3 regions of the Ureibacillus sp. FSL K6-0165 genome follow, and region 2 is predicted to be linked to each of the others. Evidence: riboswitches for the same ligand, from Rfam matches in the RefSeq annotation. Region 2 holds a riboswitch; each other region holds the start of a gene.
The links. Region 2 has a riboswitch for cobalamin ahead of NST00_RS09970 (glutaredoxin family protein). Riboswitches for the same ligand answer to the same signal wherever they lie in the genome.
Positions count from the first base shown of each region.

Region 1: linked by a shared signal. The riboswitch ahead of cobT (nicotinate-nucleotide--dimethylbenzimidazole phosphoribosyltransferase) and the one ahead of NST00_RS09970 (glutaredoxin family protein) in region 2 are both predicted to bind cobalamin.
Region 3: linked by a shared signal. The riboswitch ahead of NST00_RS10880 (energy-coupling factor ABC transporter permease) and the one ahead of NST00_RS09970 (glutaredoxin family protein) in region 2 are both predicted to bind cobalamin.

Region 1 covers NZ_JBBOQS010000001.1:760,213-766,334, forward strand. Annotated here, with positions in the region: gene NST00_RS03775 (PQQ-dependent sugar dehydrogenase) at 1-561, shown strand, start outside; gene NST00_RS03780 (GNAT family N-acetyltransferase) at 627-1,292, opposite strand; gene NST00_RS03785 (carbon-nitrogen hydrolase family protein) at 1,306-2,160, opposite strand; gene NST00_RS03790 (SOS response-associated peptidase) at 2,283-2,960, shown strand; gene cobT (nicotinate-nucleotide--dimethylbenzimidazole phosphoribosyltransferase) at 3,005-4,075, opposite strand; cobalamin riboswitch at 4,164-4,338, opposite strand; gene NST00_RS03800 (ABC transporter ATP-binding protein) at 4,536-6,122, shown strand, end outside.
Region 2 covers NZ_JBBOQS010000001.1:1,998,162-2,004,283, reverse strand. Annotated here, with positions in the region: gene nrdF (class 1b ribonucleoside-diphosphate reductase subunit beta) at 1-734, opposite strand, end outside; gene nrdE (class 1b ribonucleoside-diphosphate reductase subunit alpha) at 722-2,815, opposite strand; gene nrdI (class Ib ribonucleoside-diphosphate reductase assembly flavoprotein NrdI) at 2,818-3,183, opposite strand; gene NST00_RS09970 (glutaredoxin family protein) at 3,180-3,410, opposite strand; cobalamin riboswitch at 3,546-3,732, opposite strand; gene NST00_RS09965 (bifunctional adenosylcobinamide kinase/adenosylcobinamide-phosphate guanylyltransferase) at 3,852-4,265, opposite strand; gene NST00_RS09960 (histidine phosphatase family protein) at 4,217-4,813, opposite strand; gene cobS (adenosylcobinamide-GDP ribazoletransferase) at 4,786-5,559, opposite strand; gene NST00_RS09950 (bifunctional adenosylcobinamide kinase/adenosylcobinamide-phosphate guanylyltransferase) at 5,571-6,122, opposite strand, start outside.
Region 3 covers NZ_JBBOQS010000001.1:2,185,186-2,191,307, reverse strand. Annotated here, with positions in the region: gene meaB (methylmalonyl Co-A mutase-associated GTPase MeaB) at 1-826, shown strand, start outside; gene NST00_RS10900 (BrxA/BrxB family bacilliredoxin) at 944-1,384, shown strand; gene prli42 (stressosome-associated protein Prli42) at 1,613-1,705, opposite strand; gene mce (methylmalonyl-CoA epimerase) at 1,831-2,229, shown strand; gene NST00_RS10885 (acyl-CoA carboxylase subunit beta) at 2,248-3,795, shown strand; cobalamin riboswitch at 4,002-4,180, shown strand; gene NST00_RS10880 (energy-coupling factor ABC transporter permease) at 4,299-5,045, shown strand; gene NST00_RS10875 (energy-coupling factor ABC transporter substrate-binding protein) at 5,047-5,340, shown strand; gene cbiQ (cobalt ECF transporter T component CbiQ) at 5,337-6,119, shown strand; gene NST00_RS10865 (energy-coupling factor ABC transporter ATP-binding protein) at 6,121-6,122, shown strand, end outside.

The DNA of each region.
Region 1 (6,122 bases), 1.2 Mb from region 2:
GCATTACAGTCTGATAGCGCTCAAGATGTTAACTCATTAGGTGGAAAAATTCTCAGACTTAACTTAGATGGATCGATTCCATCCGATAATCCTTTTCCTAACTCTTACGTATATAGTTTTGGACATCGAAATCCTCAAGGTTTAACATGGGCACCAGATGGAACGATGTATGCAAGTGAACATGGCAATAATGCGAATGATGAAATAAACCGTATTGAACCTGGTAAAAACTATGGTTGGCCAGAGATTGAAGGAACTAGAGAAAAAGAAAATATGGTTGCTCCTCTCTTTACATCAGGCTCAGACAATACGTGGGCTCCTTCCGGAATTGCCTATTTTGATAACAAGCTTTACGTTGCCGCTTTAAGGGGTAGTGCTGTATTGGAATTTAACTTAAATACTGGTGCAAATAGAAAAATCGTTAATGGACTTGGTAGAATTCGTGATGTCTTAATTGAGGAGAATAACTTGTACTTTATCACCAATAATACAGACGGTCGTGGAAACCCAGAAAGAAATGATGATAAATTATATCGCATTTCGCTATCAGCTATCGATTAAATCGAAAAGATTGGAAAAACATGGGGCTGCTCACAGTCATGATTCCTTGAGAGCCCCATTATTGCTCACTTTTTAAACGGATTTTTCCACTCCATTAACACTCCATAATTACAGGATTCTTCATCTTCTAAATAGTTTTCAACAATCGCAATAGGGACACGCCCGCAACTTAACAGAAAAGTGATAACGGGATCTTGTAATGTTCCGTTGATGACCGCCTCTAAATACTCTTCCACACTCATCTTATCCGCATATTTGCTATAGCCCGGTATTCTTCCACCACCTAAAAGGCGATCTAGTTTCTTTTCGATTACAATATGATACATTGTCTGCATCATGAGTTTACCAAGGCCTAATGAACGAAAGCTTGGTCGAACACAAATATCGACAATGTATAAAGTATTTCCATTTGCATCATGATTTGTAATATAACCATTGTCGGTTATTTCTGCCCAAGAATGTTTTGGTTTGGCAGGGTCAAATTGTACACAGAGACTTGTTAAGGAACTAGCTAGTTTTCCATCAATTTCAACACATATAGCACCTTCGGGAAAAATATTAATATGATTTTTTAATTGTTTTTCATTCCACAATAGTTCTTGTGGAAATGGTGGAGGGAAAGATTCAACTTGAAGGTCGATTAGCTGTATAAAATCTTCTTTTCTATAATTACGAATGACGATAGGAACGGCTTTTTGTCCGATAAAAATAAACTGTTCGCTCCTGTACATGGATTCACCTCCACTACCAATCCGTATATAAATCGGTTCTACGATCTTTCCATGTTGTTACTGAACCATGGTTCCTTACTTCATAGAGAAGGTTTAAATCTAAATCAGCGGTAATAATCATATCTTGATTGACTTCTCCTTCTGCTAAAACCCCTTTTGGAGGGAAAGGAATATCATTAGGAGTGATAATAGCTGCTTGACTAAAGTTCGATCTCATAAAGTCAACAGTCGGAAGTGAACCTACTGTTCCAGATAGAACGACATATACTTGATTTTCTATTGCCCGAGCATGACTTGTATATCGAACACGATAATACCCGTGTTGGTTATCGGTACAGGAAGGACAAAAAATGATATCGGCTCCTCGCGCTTTCGCTATACGTACAATTTCAGGAAATTCAATATCGTAACAAGTTAAAATCGCAATCTTTCCATATTTGGTGTCAAAAATTTTTAATTCTTCTCCTTTTGCCATATTCCAAGCGCTGATTTCAACTGGCGTGATATGCAGCTTTTCTTGTCGCATAATGCGGCCTTCAGGGTCAAAGAAAAATGCGGTATTTCGTAGTTGATTGTTAACTTCTACTACATGTGTTCCGCCGATAATATGGATATTGTATTTTTTAGCTAATTTAAGAAATAAATCTTCATATTGTTCTGTATAACTAGGTAAATCATGGATTGTTTGATTTGAACCATTTTGTTTTTTGAAAGAAAGCAATTGAGTTGTTAAAAATTCTGGAAACACGATAAAATCCGAATCAAATTCCAAAGCGGTTTTAATGTAGTGTTCACATTGCATTGCAAAATCTTCGAATGATTGAATCGTGTGTAAATGATATTGAACTGCAGATACTCTTAATTTCATATGCTTCGCTCCTTTATTGCAATAATTGAAAGTCCGGATATTGCTTTCCATACTGTATTTTTTATGATGAAATGAAGTAGAAAATACTTATAATGGAAACTTTAATTTTTTGGGGGATGGCTATGTGCGGTCGATTTACGTTGTTTTGCTCGTATCATCAGTTGATTGAAGAATTTGATGTAGCAGAGGCTTTTTCCGAGGAGTTATATAAGGAAAGTTATAATATTGCTCCAAGTCAACAAATTGTAGCAATCATTAATGATGGAGATAAAAATCGTATGGGGTTCTTAAAATGGGGATTCCTTCCTTCGTGGGCAAAAGATGAAAAGATAGCATCGAAAATGATCAATGCTCGTTCTGAAACTGTCGACGAGAAACCAAGTTTTAAAAAATCATTTTATGAACGGAGATGTATTATCCCGATGGACTCCTTTTACGAATGGAAAAGGGAAGGAAATTCGAAAGTCCCAATGCGAATAAAGAGGAAAGATGACGCAGTATTTGCAGTTGCGGGATTATGGAATACATGGCGGAGTCAAGAGGGAGAAAAGATTCATACGTGTACGATCTTAACAACGAAGGCAAATGAATTAATGGCCCCAATCCATGACCGAATGCCGGTCATTTTAAATAAGGAACAGCAAAAAGAATGGTTAGACCCTCATTTAAAGGGGCGAGAGAAATTAAAATCGCTGCTTAAACCTTGCCCTTCAGAGTGGTTAACTGCCTATCCAGTATCTAATCTAGTAAATTCTCCGAAAAACAATTCGAAGGAATTAATTGAAAGAGTTTCTTTATGATAATAAAGAGGCTATCTAGATAGTCTTCTAGATAGCCTTATCTTTTAAATTGTTTGACTCCCCATGATTTTTAGCATATATTGATGGGATTCTTCTAAAGTAGTCATGGTGTTCATCATAGAACATGCGGCATCAAGAATAGGAAAAGCAAGGGCTGCTCCTGAACCTTCACCTAATCGCATATTCATATTCAACATAGGCTCTAACCCTAATACCTCGTTTACAATTTTTGCTCCAGGCTCTTCTGAAAGATGGGATGGAATAATGTAATCCTTCACTTTCGGTTCTAATTTATAAGCAATAAGTGCAGAAACTGTGGAAATAAAACCGTCCACTACTACAGGAACACGATTTGCTGCAGCACCTAGGACTACGCCTGCCATTCCCCCTAATTCCAAACCGCCAACTTTCGCTAACACATCAATTGGGTCATCTGGATTTGGCTTATTTATGTCAAGAGCTCTTCGAATGACGTCAATTTTATGTTGAAGACTATCTACCCCAGCCCCCATACCTGTTACAATAGCCGGGTCACAACCACAGAATGCTGACAGGACAGCACTACTTGGAGTGGTATTACAAATTCCCATTTCTCCAGTTGCTAAAACATTGACACCTTGTTTCACTTGTTCATTGGCAATTTCAATACCTACTTCAATCGCTTGAATCGCTTCTTGACGTGACATTGCTGGTCCCTTAGCCATATTATCCGTTCCGTATTTCACTTTTTTGACGATGACTCCAGAATCTTTTGGTAAATCTTCTTTAATGCCAATATCTACTGGAACGACTTTTGCACCTGCTGCTTTTGCAATAGCACATACTCCTGTAAAACCTTTAGCAAAGCCAATTGCCTGCATTACCGTTACAAATTGGGGGTTATTTGAAACATTTTCTTCATATACACCGTGATCCGCAGCTAATGAAATAACCGCTTTATTGGATACATCAAGCTCTAGTTTCTCAGTTATTCCAGCAAGTTGTATCGCGATTTGTTCTAATTTTCCTAAACTGCCAGGTGGTTTACAAAGAGCATCTACTCTTTCTCTTGCTTTTCCCATCACTTCTTTATTAAGTTGTTTAATGTTTTGTAATGTCGATTGCAATAGTTCCAATTGAATCTCCTCCATCGATTATTGAAATAAGAAAAGTCTGCAGTTTATTGGCATGCCAAATAAACTACAGACTTTACCATCGTACTGTATGTTTTCAAGTAATTAGGCAGGTCTCCTGGCTTAGGTTCATCGCAAATATAGGCCTTCCCAGTTTCCCAGTGGCATTTTCTATATTGCTCCCCGATACAGTGGTGGGTCCGCTAAAGATTCTCACTTTATTCCCTATTCTCCCTAAAAAGGGCACCTAATTACATAGATATACTTTTTAAAATAATCTAAAATGAAATGAAACTTTAGTCAAGTTTTTTGAAAACTTCCATTGCCTAAAAGATTATTTTAGTGGTGAAATATTAAGGAATCTATTCAGTTATAGTTGGAAATGTAAGGGTATCAACTTGACGGTTAGTATACAATTGTATACAAAAATTAAACGATGGTAATAAAGAAAAGGAGTAACAAAATGCGTGCAGCGTTAAAGCTTTCAAAATATTTAAAGCCCTATAAGCATTTTGCGATTTTAGCGCCGATACTTATGGTGTTGGAAGTAGGGATGGATTTAATTCAGCCAACAATTATGCAGAAAATAATCGATAAAGGAATTGCAACGAATGATACACAGTATATCATTATGATGTTTGCTGCGATGATTTTGTGTGCAATGATAGGTTGGCTTGGGGGTGCAGGTTGTACATATTTCAGTTCGAAAGCGGCGGTAAACTTTGCATCTGATGTTCGAGCGGATTTATATGAAACTATTACATATTTTGCGAATAGCAATAAGGACAAGTTCACTTTAGGAAAATTGATTACCAACTTAACAAATGATATCGAAATGTTGCAAAGGGCCTTAAACATGTTATTAAAAATATTCGTTCGCGGGCCTTTTATGTTTGTTGGGGCGGTCATTGTCGTATTTTTTACGGCAAGAGATTTATTTCCAGTACTATTTTTTGTGGTGCCTGTATTAATCATCAGTTTATATATTATTATTCAATTATCGATTAAGCTGTTTCGAAAGGTGCAGGAATCAATCGATCAAGTGAATACACGTGTGCAGGAGAACTTGGCGGGGATTCGCGTCATTAAAGCATTTAACCGTATGCGATATCAAATGAAGCAATTTGCAACTGTCAATCATCAATTAACGAAACGCAATATGACGGCAGATCAAGTGGTAGCTGCCTTAATGCCGATTACCCAATTTGTTGTCAACATCGGAATTGTACTTGCACTTATGCTTGGTGTCGTGAAAGTTGATGCAGGAGCTATTGAAATTGGGGTAATTGTTGCATTCATCAACTATTTGATGATGATTATGAACGGCCTTATGAGTTCCAGCAACGTACTGATTCAAATTGCGCGGGCTATACCAAGTGCAGAACGTGTCGTTGTCGTATTGGAAGAGCAGTCTGATATTACGAATATTGAAAACCCAGTGAAAAAAGAAATTCAAGGAAATGTGAAATTTGACAAGGTTAGTTTTTCTTATAACAAACACGTTGAACCGGTGTTGAAAGAGATTTCCTTTGAAGCGAAAGCCGGCAGTACAGTAGGGATTATCGGTATGACAGGCAGTGGAAAATCGACATTAATCAAATTGCTCGGTCGACTCATGGATGTCGATGAAGGAACTATTTACATTGATAACATTCCCATACAGCAATATGACATTGACATGTTAAGAAATGCTATGGCTTTTGCCCCACAAAAGGCAACATTGTTTTCAACAACGATTGAAGAAAACTTAAAGTATGGAAAAATTGACGCAACTAAAGAAGACATTCAAGAAGCGCTCTTTGCATCAAACGCCTTTGAGTTTGTGGAAAAATTGGATCATAAAGAACAACATGAATTAACGCAGGGAGCTACGAACTTATCCGGTGGGCAAAAGCAACGTTTGGCAATGAGTCGTGCAATTATAAGAAAACCAAAAATTTTAATATTAGATGATACAACATCAGCGGTAGATAGCATCACTGAAAAGATTATCCAGCGAAACATGAAAGAAGCTCTTAAAGACAGTACGAAATTTATCGTATCATCAAAA
Region 2 (6,122 bases):
TAAATTTCATCTGTATAACGCAATTCATTATCATATAAATCTAGCAATAATTCATAGCCCCAATTTTTTAATTCATCTTGTTGTTCTTTAGAAAATTGATTAAAAATGTTTTGTGCGAATATTCCAACAGCCACCCCATGAATGGATTCATCCCTCAATATTAGCGAAATCACCTCTGCGCTGTTCCTTAAAATGCCTTGTCCCCCTAAATAGAGCGGATAGAAAAAACCAGAATAAAATAAAAAGGATTCGAGCATGACGGAAGCAAACATCGCTTTCCATAGGCTGACTAAATCATTTTCCTTAATAGACGAATATATATTGGCAATTTTTGAAGCTTTATATTGTAATAGTTGATTTTTTTTTACCCATTGAAAAATTTCTTCGATTTCGTCGTTATGACAAAGGGTTGTAAAAATATACGAATAGGATTTCGCATGAATGGCTTCAAAGGCACCAAATACCGTTAATACAGCTTTTTCTTGTAAATTGGGATTGTATTTTGCTATTTCATTCATCCCGATATTTGTTTGAATTGTATCGAGCAGCGTCAGTCCACCAAACACTTTTTTATATGTTTCTTGATGCTCAAAATTTCTCCATTGTTGAATATCCTTTGAAACTGCAATTTCTTCTGGAAACCACATTTGTTTCCATTGTTGATCCCAAAAAATTTTAGCAAGACTGCTTGCTGACTGATTCCAATTGACTGCTTCGTATGTTAAATTGTACATGCTACACATTCCTCCAGTGATTGTAATCGTTGGCGTACATAATAGACCGTTTTGATTCCTCGCATCCAAGCATAAATATAGGCTTTCGCTAATTGTTCCGTCGTCCACTTGTCTGTTACATATAAAGTCATTGAGATACCTTGATCAACATGCTTTTGTGCAGCGACGTATAAATCAATGATTTTATAGACATTCATGTCATATGCTTCTACGTATAAATGTTGATTGTCATTATTTAAAAATGGCATCGGATAAATCGTGCGGCTATCTGCATAATCTCGTATCTCTACTCGCTCAGTAATGGGTGCAATGGATGCCGTGCAAGAACGAACGTAAGAAATCGAGCCGGTTGGTGCGATTGCTAACCGATAAGCATTAAATAATCCGTATTTCATTATATCTTCTTTCAATTTTCTCCACATTTCTTTTGTAATGATTGGAACATTACCTAAAGCTTTTTTCACCAATTCACTAGGTTCCTTTTCCAATTTATTCACGTACTTTTCAAAATAATGACCATTTGCATATTCGCTTATTTCAAATCCGTAAAAAGTTTCACCTTTTTCTTTCGCAAGTAGCATCGATGCTTTTAATGAAAAGAAGTTCAATGCTTCCATAAAGTAATCGATAAATTCAATTGATTCTTTTGAACCATATAATATATTTTGAGTTACAAGATGTCCGTGCAAATTCATAACACCTAATCCGACAGAATGCATCATCTGGTTTGCTTTTTTTACAGATGGAACGTTTTTTATATTGGTCATTAAAGACACTTGTGTTAACAAACGCATGGCTGTATCTACTAACTCTTCAAAATCATGAAACTTCGTCGCATGGTGAATATCTAATGATCCAAGATTGCAAGATACGTCTAATCCATATTCATTTGGTGTATCTTGATCATTAATGATGCTCGTTTGTTGAACTTGTAAAATTTCAGTACAGAGGTTGGACATTTTGACTCTTCCAAGTTTTTTTAGTGGATGTTGTTTATTTACATTATCATCAAATATTTCAAAAGGATATCCGGATTCGAATTGGCTCTTTTTGATTTCCGTATATAGTTTTCTAGCATTGATTTGCTTTAACTTTCGTATATTTGGGTTGTTCAACAACTCCCGGTACATTTCCGTTATGCTTATTTCAGACATTCTTTTTCCGTATTCTCGATAAATATCATAAGGACTAAAAAGAACGATATCTTCATCTTTTTTCATCAGTTCAAAAAATATATCTGGAATAATGACACCAGTCGATAAAGTTTGTAACCGAATTTTTTCGTCGGCATTCGGCTTCTTAGAAGAAATAAATTCTTCAATATCCGCGTGGAAAATATTTAAATAAGCAACACCTGAACCATTCCGTTGTCCTAATTGATTGGAATAAGAAAAGGCATTTTCTAATAATTTTGCAACGGGCATAACACCGCTTGCCCGATTGGCGATACCTTTTATCGGATCACCCAAAGGTCTTAAATCCGTTAAATTTACCCCTACCCCTCCGCCAAGCCTTGAGAGTTCTAAACAATAACCGAGGTTTTCTGCAATGCTATTCATCGAATCATCCATGGATAATTTAAAACAACTTACCAATTCCCCACGCGCTTTTTTACCGCTATTCAGTGTGGTTGGTGTTGCTGGTTGAAAAGCCTCCATCATCGCACGAATTGCTTTTTCTGCCAACAATTCATCACCATTCGCTAAATATAAGGCGATAATGCTCATCCGATCCTCATAAGTTTCTAAAATTTCTTTTCCATCTCGACTTTTCATTGCGTAACTTTCAAAAAATTTGCTCGCGCTCATAAATGTTTGAAATCGAAAACGATAAGAATACGCAATGTCAAAAATTTTATTTATAAATTCGAAAGAATATTTTTGTAAAAATTCTTTCTCATAATATCCTTCTTCAATGAAAAAGCGAATCTTTTCTTCCAAACTAGAAAACTTCCGCATTTTCTGATTAACATGTTCGATAAAATATTGACGAGTAGCCTCTCGATCTTTCTCTAAATCAATTTTTCCTGTTTGGTGGTAGTGATTCAAAATTTCATTATTCAAAGTTAAATAGCTTTTCATCACTAAATCTCCTTTTGAATTACTCTGTTATAATAATCAATTATGGCATCATAATTTTTCTGAAATCCGCGTAATTCTATCTTTTGAACAATGGGAATTCCGTACCTTTCGTTAATCAAATGAGCAGAACGGCAAAAATAAGCATGGCCGAAATTCGAGTTCCCACTTGCAATAACACCCTTACAGAAACGAACATTATGTTGTAAAAACGTTTCCACGTTTCGTGGTACTTCGCCTAATCCATCGGTATAGGTGAACAATAAGAAGGGTTCATTCAAAATAAGATCATCGCGAATTTCAATGTGGGGTAATTCTAATTGATGAACGATAAAACGCACGTTGCCCGTTCGAGATGCATAAGCAATCATAGTGTGATCCTGCTAATGAATTTTTTTATATTTTCTATGTTATCCATTAGCTCTCCATCGATTTCGATTACAGGGACAGAAAGGAATCCAGCATTCAATAATTTTTCTTTCGCTTCTTCATTGTGATCAATCAAAATTTCTTCATATTTCCCTTCATAACCAAGTTGATTTAATTCGTATTTCATCAACAAACATTTTGGGCAAACTTTTTTTGAATATAATTTCATTTCCTTCTCCCTTTCTACCATTCTTTTATGAAAATAAAAAAGCCATACCTTTTTCGGTATGGCTTTGAAATGGAAACAGTCAGGTACTAGGAAATGGACCGTCTTGCTTCCATTTCCTAGCCCCCGAAGAAATGAGCAATTCACGTTTATTAGGCAGGTCTCCTGGCTTATGCTTCATCCTCCAAGTTCCCTTCCCATACAAATTTGTACAGTGGATTTGAACTTTTCGTCAGCAATTACAGTTGCGGGGACAGCGTCAGATTTTCACTGACTTCCCTTTTAATCTACTATATATAGTAGAACCTAATAAACGAAATGCTATATATTGTGTTTTCGTGTTTCATTGTAACATGTAGTATTGTTAATTACAAGCTTATTTGGTAAATGATACAGTATCTACTAAAATCATTCACTCGATACGTAGAACTTAAGAACGGTTGGTTAATTTTCCTCTTTTAATATCTCAGGAATACCATACCAAACGCGAATGACTTTCTCACTTTTCTCAAAAAGTTGTTGATACAATCTACCACAAGTATCTCTCAAATGACGATCCTCTTTTGAAAGCGGCACTATTCCACGTCCGATATCCGTACAAATACAAATTAGGTTTGTCTTATAATCTAAATTCATTAATTTCCCCATTATTTGTGATACGATTTCATCTTCCGATAAATCCGGGACGAGCAAAATCATATTTTCAAAACTACCTATAATAACGTATTCATCTTTTGTAAAAGGGCCTTCCGGTATTTCGCCTTCATAAAAATAACAGCGATTCGCACCTATTTCTTTTAACATGTTACTTACAAATTTTCGTTTACCATTATAGGCGCCTCCAATAACTGATTGCATTCTCTTCCCCCTTTCAAAGATTCAATATCGTCCCAACATAGGGTATAAATCATCCGATGCTGTGCAATAACATCTTGAAAACTTTTCTCTTTTTGAAATTTCGATAGGATAACACGAATGACACCACCGTGGACGACAAACACATATTCTCCACCACAGCTCACGATTTGATGAAAACAATTTAAAATCCGTTCTTTAAACGAAACAAAAGATTCACCATTTGGTGGCGCAGCTTTCTCTGGTGAATCAATCCACTGCCGATACGCTGGATTATCTTTTAATTCATCATAAGTTTTCATTTCAAAATCTCCAAAATGTAATTCCCTTAATTGAAAAAAAGGATGGTATTTTGCCTCGGGGAAATAAAGTTGCGCTGTTTCTATGCAGCGCTTTAAGTCACTGCCAAATACATCCTTAGTATGAATCGGTACTTGACAATTTGCTGTTTGTATGTATATCGATTCATTCGTCCATCCAATATATTTTCGCTCTAAATTCGCTTTCGTTTTTTCATGCCGAATTAAATGAACAGTAACAGCATTCCCCATAATGCCAATTCCATCCCTTCATATAAAGCACCTAGCAAGTCTCCCGTCATTCCGCCAAAATGGCGATATGTCCAATGCCGATAAATCCAAGTCATCACAAACATGCTAAATGTTAAAACAAATAGTTTATATTCATTTAACACAAAACCTGTTATGAGGATAATGAATATATAACACGCAATATAAATCCATAACGATTTTGCCTTCACAATTTTTTTAAAGTAGGCTGCCAATCCAGATTCCTTCACATTTACTGACAGATTGAAATAAATCAATATTGCTAATCGACATAAGACAGGTATGATGATAAAAAATAAATAAAAGTTTGTTGGGCGCTGATGTAAATACTCATAAAATATGCCGATTTTCAGTAGAACAATGAGCACTAGATTAATAGCACCAAAAGCTCCAATACGGGAATCGCTTAATATTTCTAGTCGTTTTTCTTTATCTCTATAAGAAAAATAAGCATCGCTTAAATCGATCCAACCATCGAGATGCAACCCACCCGTCATCATAATATTGATAATGACAATGATAATTGCTAAGAAAAGTGGAGTAAAATTGAAATAAACATCATTCAGTAGAATGACAAGTACAACGATTACCCCCATAAAGAAGCTAATGAAAGGCATTGTGCCAAACATCGCTGTAACAGTTTTATTATTCATTGGAAGTGTCTTCCGAATGGGGAAAGAAGTAAAAAATTGAAGAGATAATAATAACCCTACAATAATATTTTTCACAAAAACACCGCCTATTTTCTGCGTACGCTAATACCATAATCCAACTCATATGCTTCATCACAAATGGAGACAATCCATTGATGAAGAGTTCCGAGGAGTTTTCGATATAGTTGGACTTCTTTGAATGAAGATGGTACTTCATCAAGCACTTCATTTGAAACAATTAAGATGATAACACCATTTTCTTTCCATTGCGTTATTGCCTGTTGAAACTGATGCATCCAATGATAGATTGTATGTAATCGGTCTTCTTTTAAATGTTCGGTCTTGTATAAAATATTGTTCAGCCAAGTTGTTATACAATCCCATAATACAATGTCATTCTCTTGAAACCTTTGTACAGGCAAGTCATCAATTACGTCTATTGTATACCATGGCTTTTTCGAGCGTTCTCGATCCTTTTGATGTCGAACTATTCGACTTTTCATTTCTTCATCGAAGGGGACACCGGAAGCTAAATAATAGAGGCCTTTTTGATTTTGGTCGAAAAACTTTACAGCCACACTTTCTGCAAAGGAACTTTTACCACTTCGAACCCCGCCTGTAATAAAAATGATTTTTCC
Region 3 (6,122 bases), 190 kb from region 2:
AGGAAACAGTATTCGGATTGGAATAACGGGGGTTCCCGGAGCAGGTAAGAGCACTTTTATTGAAGCGTTTGGTACAATGCTTTGCGAGATGGGGAAAAAAGTTGCCGTTCTTGCAATAGACCCTAGTTCTACCATTTCCGGCGGCAGCGTTTTAGGGGATAAAACACGAATGGAACATTTAAGCCGTCATCAAAACGCATTTGTACGTCCTTCACCAAGTGCCGGTACCTTAGGCGGTGTTCATAAAAAAACGCGGGAAACGATGCTTCTTTGTGAAGCAGCTGGATACGATATTATTCTAATTGAGACTGTCGGAGTAGGGCAAAGTGAGACGTATGTGCGTGGTATGGTTGACTTTTTCCTTCTTCTCGTCTTAACAGGCGCAGGTGATGAATTACAAGGCTTGAAAAAAGGCATTATGGAATTGGCAGATGGTATTGTTGTCCATAAAGCTGATGGAGACAATGTAAAAAAAGCGAAAAAAACCGTTCAAGAATATAGGAAAATCCTGCATTTCTTACAACCGTCAACTCCCGGTTGGGAATCAAAAACTGTTCCTGTTTCATCCTATGAAAAAACAGGATTGGAAGATGTTTGGGAAATGATTTTATCGTTTGAAAAACAAATGAAAGAATCCAGCTACTGGTTCACAAGAAGAAGGGAACAAACAAGTGATTGGTTCCATTCAATGATTACCGACCATCTAATTGATTCATTTTTTGGTAATAAAGAAAACAAAGAATTAGTGAAAAAGCTGGAAGAAGAAATATTGCAAGGAAAATTAACCGTAACGCAAGGTATACACAAATTGTTCCCCAATCAGTAACTGCGTTTAGGTTGTAATCCATGTATAAAACCATTTCAGAGAATCCTTTTGAAGTATTTGCAATTAACTTTTCCTTCTTCTATGTTAAAATTAATACTTGAAAGGAGATTGAAATGTATGAGTATGGATTACGATTTATTTATGCAAGAAATTATTACCACTGCACGAGCTGAAATGGAGAATGCTGGATATGAGCAATTAAGAACTACAGAAGATGTAGAAAAGGCCTTTGCACGTCCTGGAACTACTCTTGTCATGATTAATTCTGTATGCGGCTGTGCAGGAGGTATTGCGCGACCTGCAGCGGCAAGTGCAATTCATTATGATAAACGTCCAGATCATCTAGTAACGGTTTTTGCTGGACAAGATAAAGAAGCAACGGCTGCTGCTCGTGCGCATTTTGGAGACGAACATATTCCTTCATCACCAGCTTTTGTTTTACTGAAGGACGGAAAAGTTGTCGCTGATATAGGACGTCATGAAATAGAAGGACACGATGTAATGTCAGTTATTACAAATTTACAAGCCAATTTTGAAGAATATTGCGATGAAGTATAATTAAACCAAAAATAGAATCCGCATACTCGTATCAATCAAGTATTGCGGATTCTAACTTATTCATTTCATGAATAGAGAAATTGCTTACTATATTTTCAGAAATCATTTAATTTTATTTCTATAACAAATTTTTTTAATTGTTTCTGTTGTGGTACAGTGTTATTGGTTGATATACATTTTTTCAAAATAAAAAAGCGATTACATATCTTGTAACCGCTGCAAAGAATGTTAGAAGAATGATAAACCGAATGCTAATGTTGAAAGTAACATGATTGCAATCATCGCGTAGACTATAATTTTTTGAAATTTTTTGTTGCTCATATTCTCGCTCTCTCCTTTTTTTCATAGGATTAGTTTATCAAATCTGAAAAATTTCTCAAGTACGTAGCGGAAATTTCGTAATTTCGCTACAATAGATTATGTACTATAACAGAAGGGGTGGCATGATGGAAAAAGTCGATCATATTGGAATCGCAGTAAAAAACCTAGACGATTCAGTAAAATATTATACTGAAGTTTTAGGTTTGAAATTAGAAAGAATTGAAGAGGTTCCATCGCAAAATGTACGAGTAGCATTTATCGATGCTGGGAATGTACATATTGAATTATTACAACCCTTAAGTGAAGAAGGGGCGATTTATAACCATATACAAAAACGTGGAGAAGGAATTCAACATATTTGTTTTAGCGTAGATAATATTCGAGAAAAAATGGCTGAATTAAAAGAAAAGGGAGTTCGCCTTCTGTCTGAAGAGCCTATACCTGCAGCTGGGGGAGCTGAAGCATGCTTTATTCATCCAAAAGATAGTTTTGGAGTTTTATATGAACTATATGAAAAAAAGTGATAAAGGGGTTAAGAAATCATGGATATGTTAGATAAAATCGATGAAATGTATGACCGAAAAAGAGAGATTTATTTAGGCGGTGGGGACAAGCGCATTGAAAAGCAACATGAAAAAGGTAAGCTAACAGCTCGTGAACGTATTGATCTATTACTGGATGAAGGCACTTTCGTTGAAATAAATCCATTTATAAAACATAGAGTAACAGATTTCGGCATGGGTGAACAAAATGGCCCTGGTGACGGTGTTGTAACTGGATACGGTAAAGTGAATGGCCGTCCTGTTTATTTATTTGCTCAAGATTTCACAGTATTCGGCGGTGCATTAGGAGAAATGCACGCGAAAAAAATTGCTGCAGTGATGGATTTGGCTGCAAAAAATGGAGCGCCATTCATCGGCATCAATGACTCTGGAGGTGCCCGTATTCAAGAAGGAGTATTATCATTAGACGGTTATGGCCACATCTTCTATCGCAACTCGATTTATTCTGGGGTTATTCCACAAATTTCTGTGATTATGGGTCCATGTGCTGGCGGTGCTGTATATTCTCCAGCAATTACAGACTTTATTTTAATGGTGGATAAAACATCCCAAATGTTCATTACTGGTCCGAAAGTAATTGAAGCGGTTACAGGAGAAAAAATTTCATCAGAAGATTTAGGCGGTTCAAAAGTGCATAACACAATTAGCGGTAACGCTCATTTCCGCGCCCCTTCTGAAGAAGAAGCGATTGAACAAATTAAGAGATTATTAAGCTATTTACCACAAAGTAATAAAGAAAAAGCACCAAAATTACCACGCCCTGAAGGAGACGATTGGCGTCCTGAATTAATTGACGTTGTTCCAATTGAACCTACACGTCCTTACGATGTTCGTAAAGTAATTGAACAAGTGGTGGATGAAGGTTCCTTCATGGAAGTGCATTCTGAATTTGCGAAAAACATTGTTGTAGGATTTGCTCGTATTGCTGGACAATCTGTTGGATTAGTTTGTAACCAACCAAAGGCCTTAGCAGGTGGTCTTGATATTGACTCATCCGATAAAGCTGCCCGTTTCATTCGCACTTGTGATGCATTCAATATTCCAATCATTACATTTGAAGACGTATCAGGATTCTTCCCTGGCGTTAAACAGGAACATGGCGGTATCATTCGTCACGGTGCTAAAATCTTATATGCTTATTCTGAAGCAACCGTTCCAAAAATTACAGTCATTTTACGAAAAGCATATGGTGGAGCATACGTTGCGCTAAATTCAAAAGCCATTGGTGCAGATTTAGTATTCGCTTGGCCAAATGCAGAGATAGCCGTAATGGGTGCTGCTGGTGCTGCTAACATCATCTTTGCGAACGAAATTGCAAATTCAGAAGATCCGGAAGCTACACGCCAAGCAAAAATTGAGGAATATAAAGAAAAATTTGCTAATCCATATGTTGCTGCTTCACTTGGAATGGTTGATGATGTAATCGATCCAAGAGAAACTCGCATTAAGTTAATTCAAGGATTAGAAATGCTTGAAAATAAAGAAGAATCAAGACCTAAGAAAAAACACGGAAATATTCCGCTATAATTGTGAAAGTTTCCAATTACGTACCATTAGAAGCACAAGCTAATCCCAGTTTGTACTTCGATTTTTCCAAAAATTCAAATTGGTTCTAACAATATTTCATATCAAAAGGTAATGAATATTATATGAATTTAGTAATTATTTTGTCTTATTTATAGAAAGATATAGAAATTTTTCAAACAATATGCTACAATTCAACTAAATTTCAACAACTGAATAATCTATACGGTGCTAATGAAAATTAGCTTAAAAGGGAAACTAGTGAGAATCTAGTGCGGTCCCGCCACTGTGAAGAGGAGCTCAAAATCAAATGCCACTGTGCAAACGGGAAGGCGATTTTGTAGCGATGACTCTAAGCCAGGAGACCTGCCGTATGGAGTGGATGGTAGTGTCCTACGAGGATAGGTACACGAATAGGCATGATTGGATTATTATGTCTTATTGTGGGACACTGCTAGTTTGGCAGTGTTTTTTTATTTTCAAATTTTCATTTTAGGAGGAATTTTATGAAAGTCTCAATCAAAATACTTTACTTTCTAGCAGTATTATTAATCATTCCTAATACAGCTTTTGCTATGCATATCATGGAAGGTTTTTTACCAATCAAGTGGGCTATATTTTGGTGGCTCCTTACATTCCCTTTTTTAATCATTGGATTAAAGAAAATGAGTAGTTTAGTAAAGAGAAATGCTGAGACGAAGTTATTACTAGGTTTAGCGGGTGCATTCACTTTTGTATTATCCGCATTAAAAATTCCTTCGGTTACGGGAAGTTGTTCTCATCCTACGGGTGTTGGATTAGGAACCGTATTATTTGGACCATTTGTAATGAGTGTTTTAGGTACCATCGTGTTATTATTCCAATCATTATTATTAGCCCATGGAGGTTTAACAACGCTTGGCGCCAATGCGTTTTCGATGGCGATTGCTGGACCTTTTATCGCCTATGGAGTATTTAAAGGCTTCAATAGGATCGGTTTGCCCTTTACTCTAGCAGTTTTCTCAGCAGCAACATTGGCAGATTTAGGTACATATGTCATTACATCTATTCAACTTGCACTAGCCTTTCCATCTGAAGTTGGTGGAATTTTCGCTTCATTTGTAAAGTTTGCTGGCGTATTCGCTGTTACACAGGTACCATTAGCAATTATTGAAGGATTGATTTCAGTAATGGTGATGAATTTCTTATTGAAATACAACGAAAGAGAATTAAAGTTACTTCAAGTACTAAAGAAACCCCAGGAGGTGAAGTAAGATGTTAAAAAAGAATATGCTTTTATTAATTTTGATCATTTTTTTAATGATTGTCCCGCTGATTTTTAACGGAGATGCAGAATATGGTGGTGCAGATGGAGAAGCGGAAGGATTAATTACAGAACTGAACCAATCCTATGAACCATGGTTTTCAAGTATTTGGGAGCCTCCTAGTGGTGAAATAGAAAGTTTATTATTCGTACTACAAGGAGCAATCGGTGCAGGGTTCATTGGTTACTTTATAGGATATATGCGAGGCCGGAATAGGGGCGGGAATGCAGAGATACAGAAATGAGAATGTTAGAATATTTCGCTTATCAATCACCTTTAAGAAATAAACACCCAATCGAAAAAATGGGATTTGCTCTTATTCCATTAATATTGAATATCGTATTTCAACATGTTCTTACATCCATATTCATATTTTGCATCATGACAGTTATTACTTTAATAATCGGAAAAGTTCCGATTCGCCTATATTTGAAGTTATTGCTTATTCCAGTGGTATTTCTAATTTCAAGTATACTAGTCATTTTACTCAATTTTTCAACTAACCCTATAGAAGGTGCCATTTTTCAATCTATTATTGGTCCCGTCACGATTTCAATTTCGATAACGAGTGTTGAAAAGGCATTGATGCTATTTGTTGTTGCTTTATCGAGTATTAGTTGTTTGTATTTTTTAATTTTATCTACGACGATTCAAGATTTTCTATATGGATTAAGGTGTTGTAAAGTACCAACTACTTTATTGGATTTAATTGCATTAATGTATCGATTTATATTTATATTTCTTGATTCCAGCAGGACAATCTATCTTGCACAAATAGCAAGGTTAGGTCACAGTTCTTTATTAAATTCTATCAAATCAATTGGGCTTATAATCAGTGCTTTGTTTATTAAGGTATTTCAAGAAATGAAAGACTTAAATAATGCGATAAATGCAAGAAGTGTAGATGGCTATTCAGCAGTCATTTCAAGAGAACTTCATTTTTCAACAAGTAGTTGGATATTTACGTTGTTAGTGAATTTGTTCATTATCGTCTTTTATTTCACCGTTGGGAGAGTTGGTTAAAAT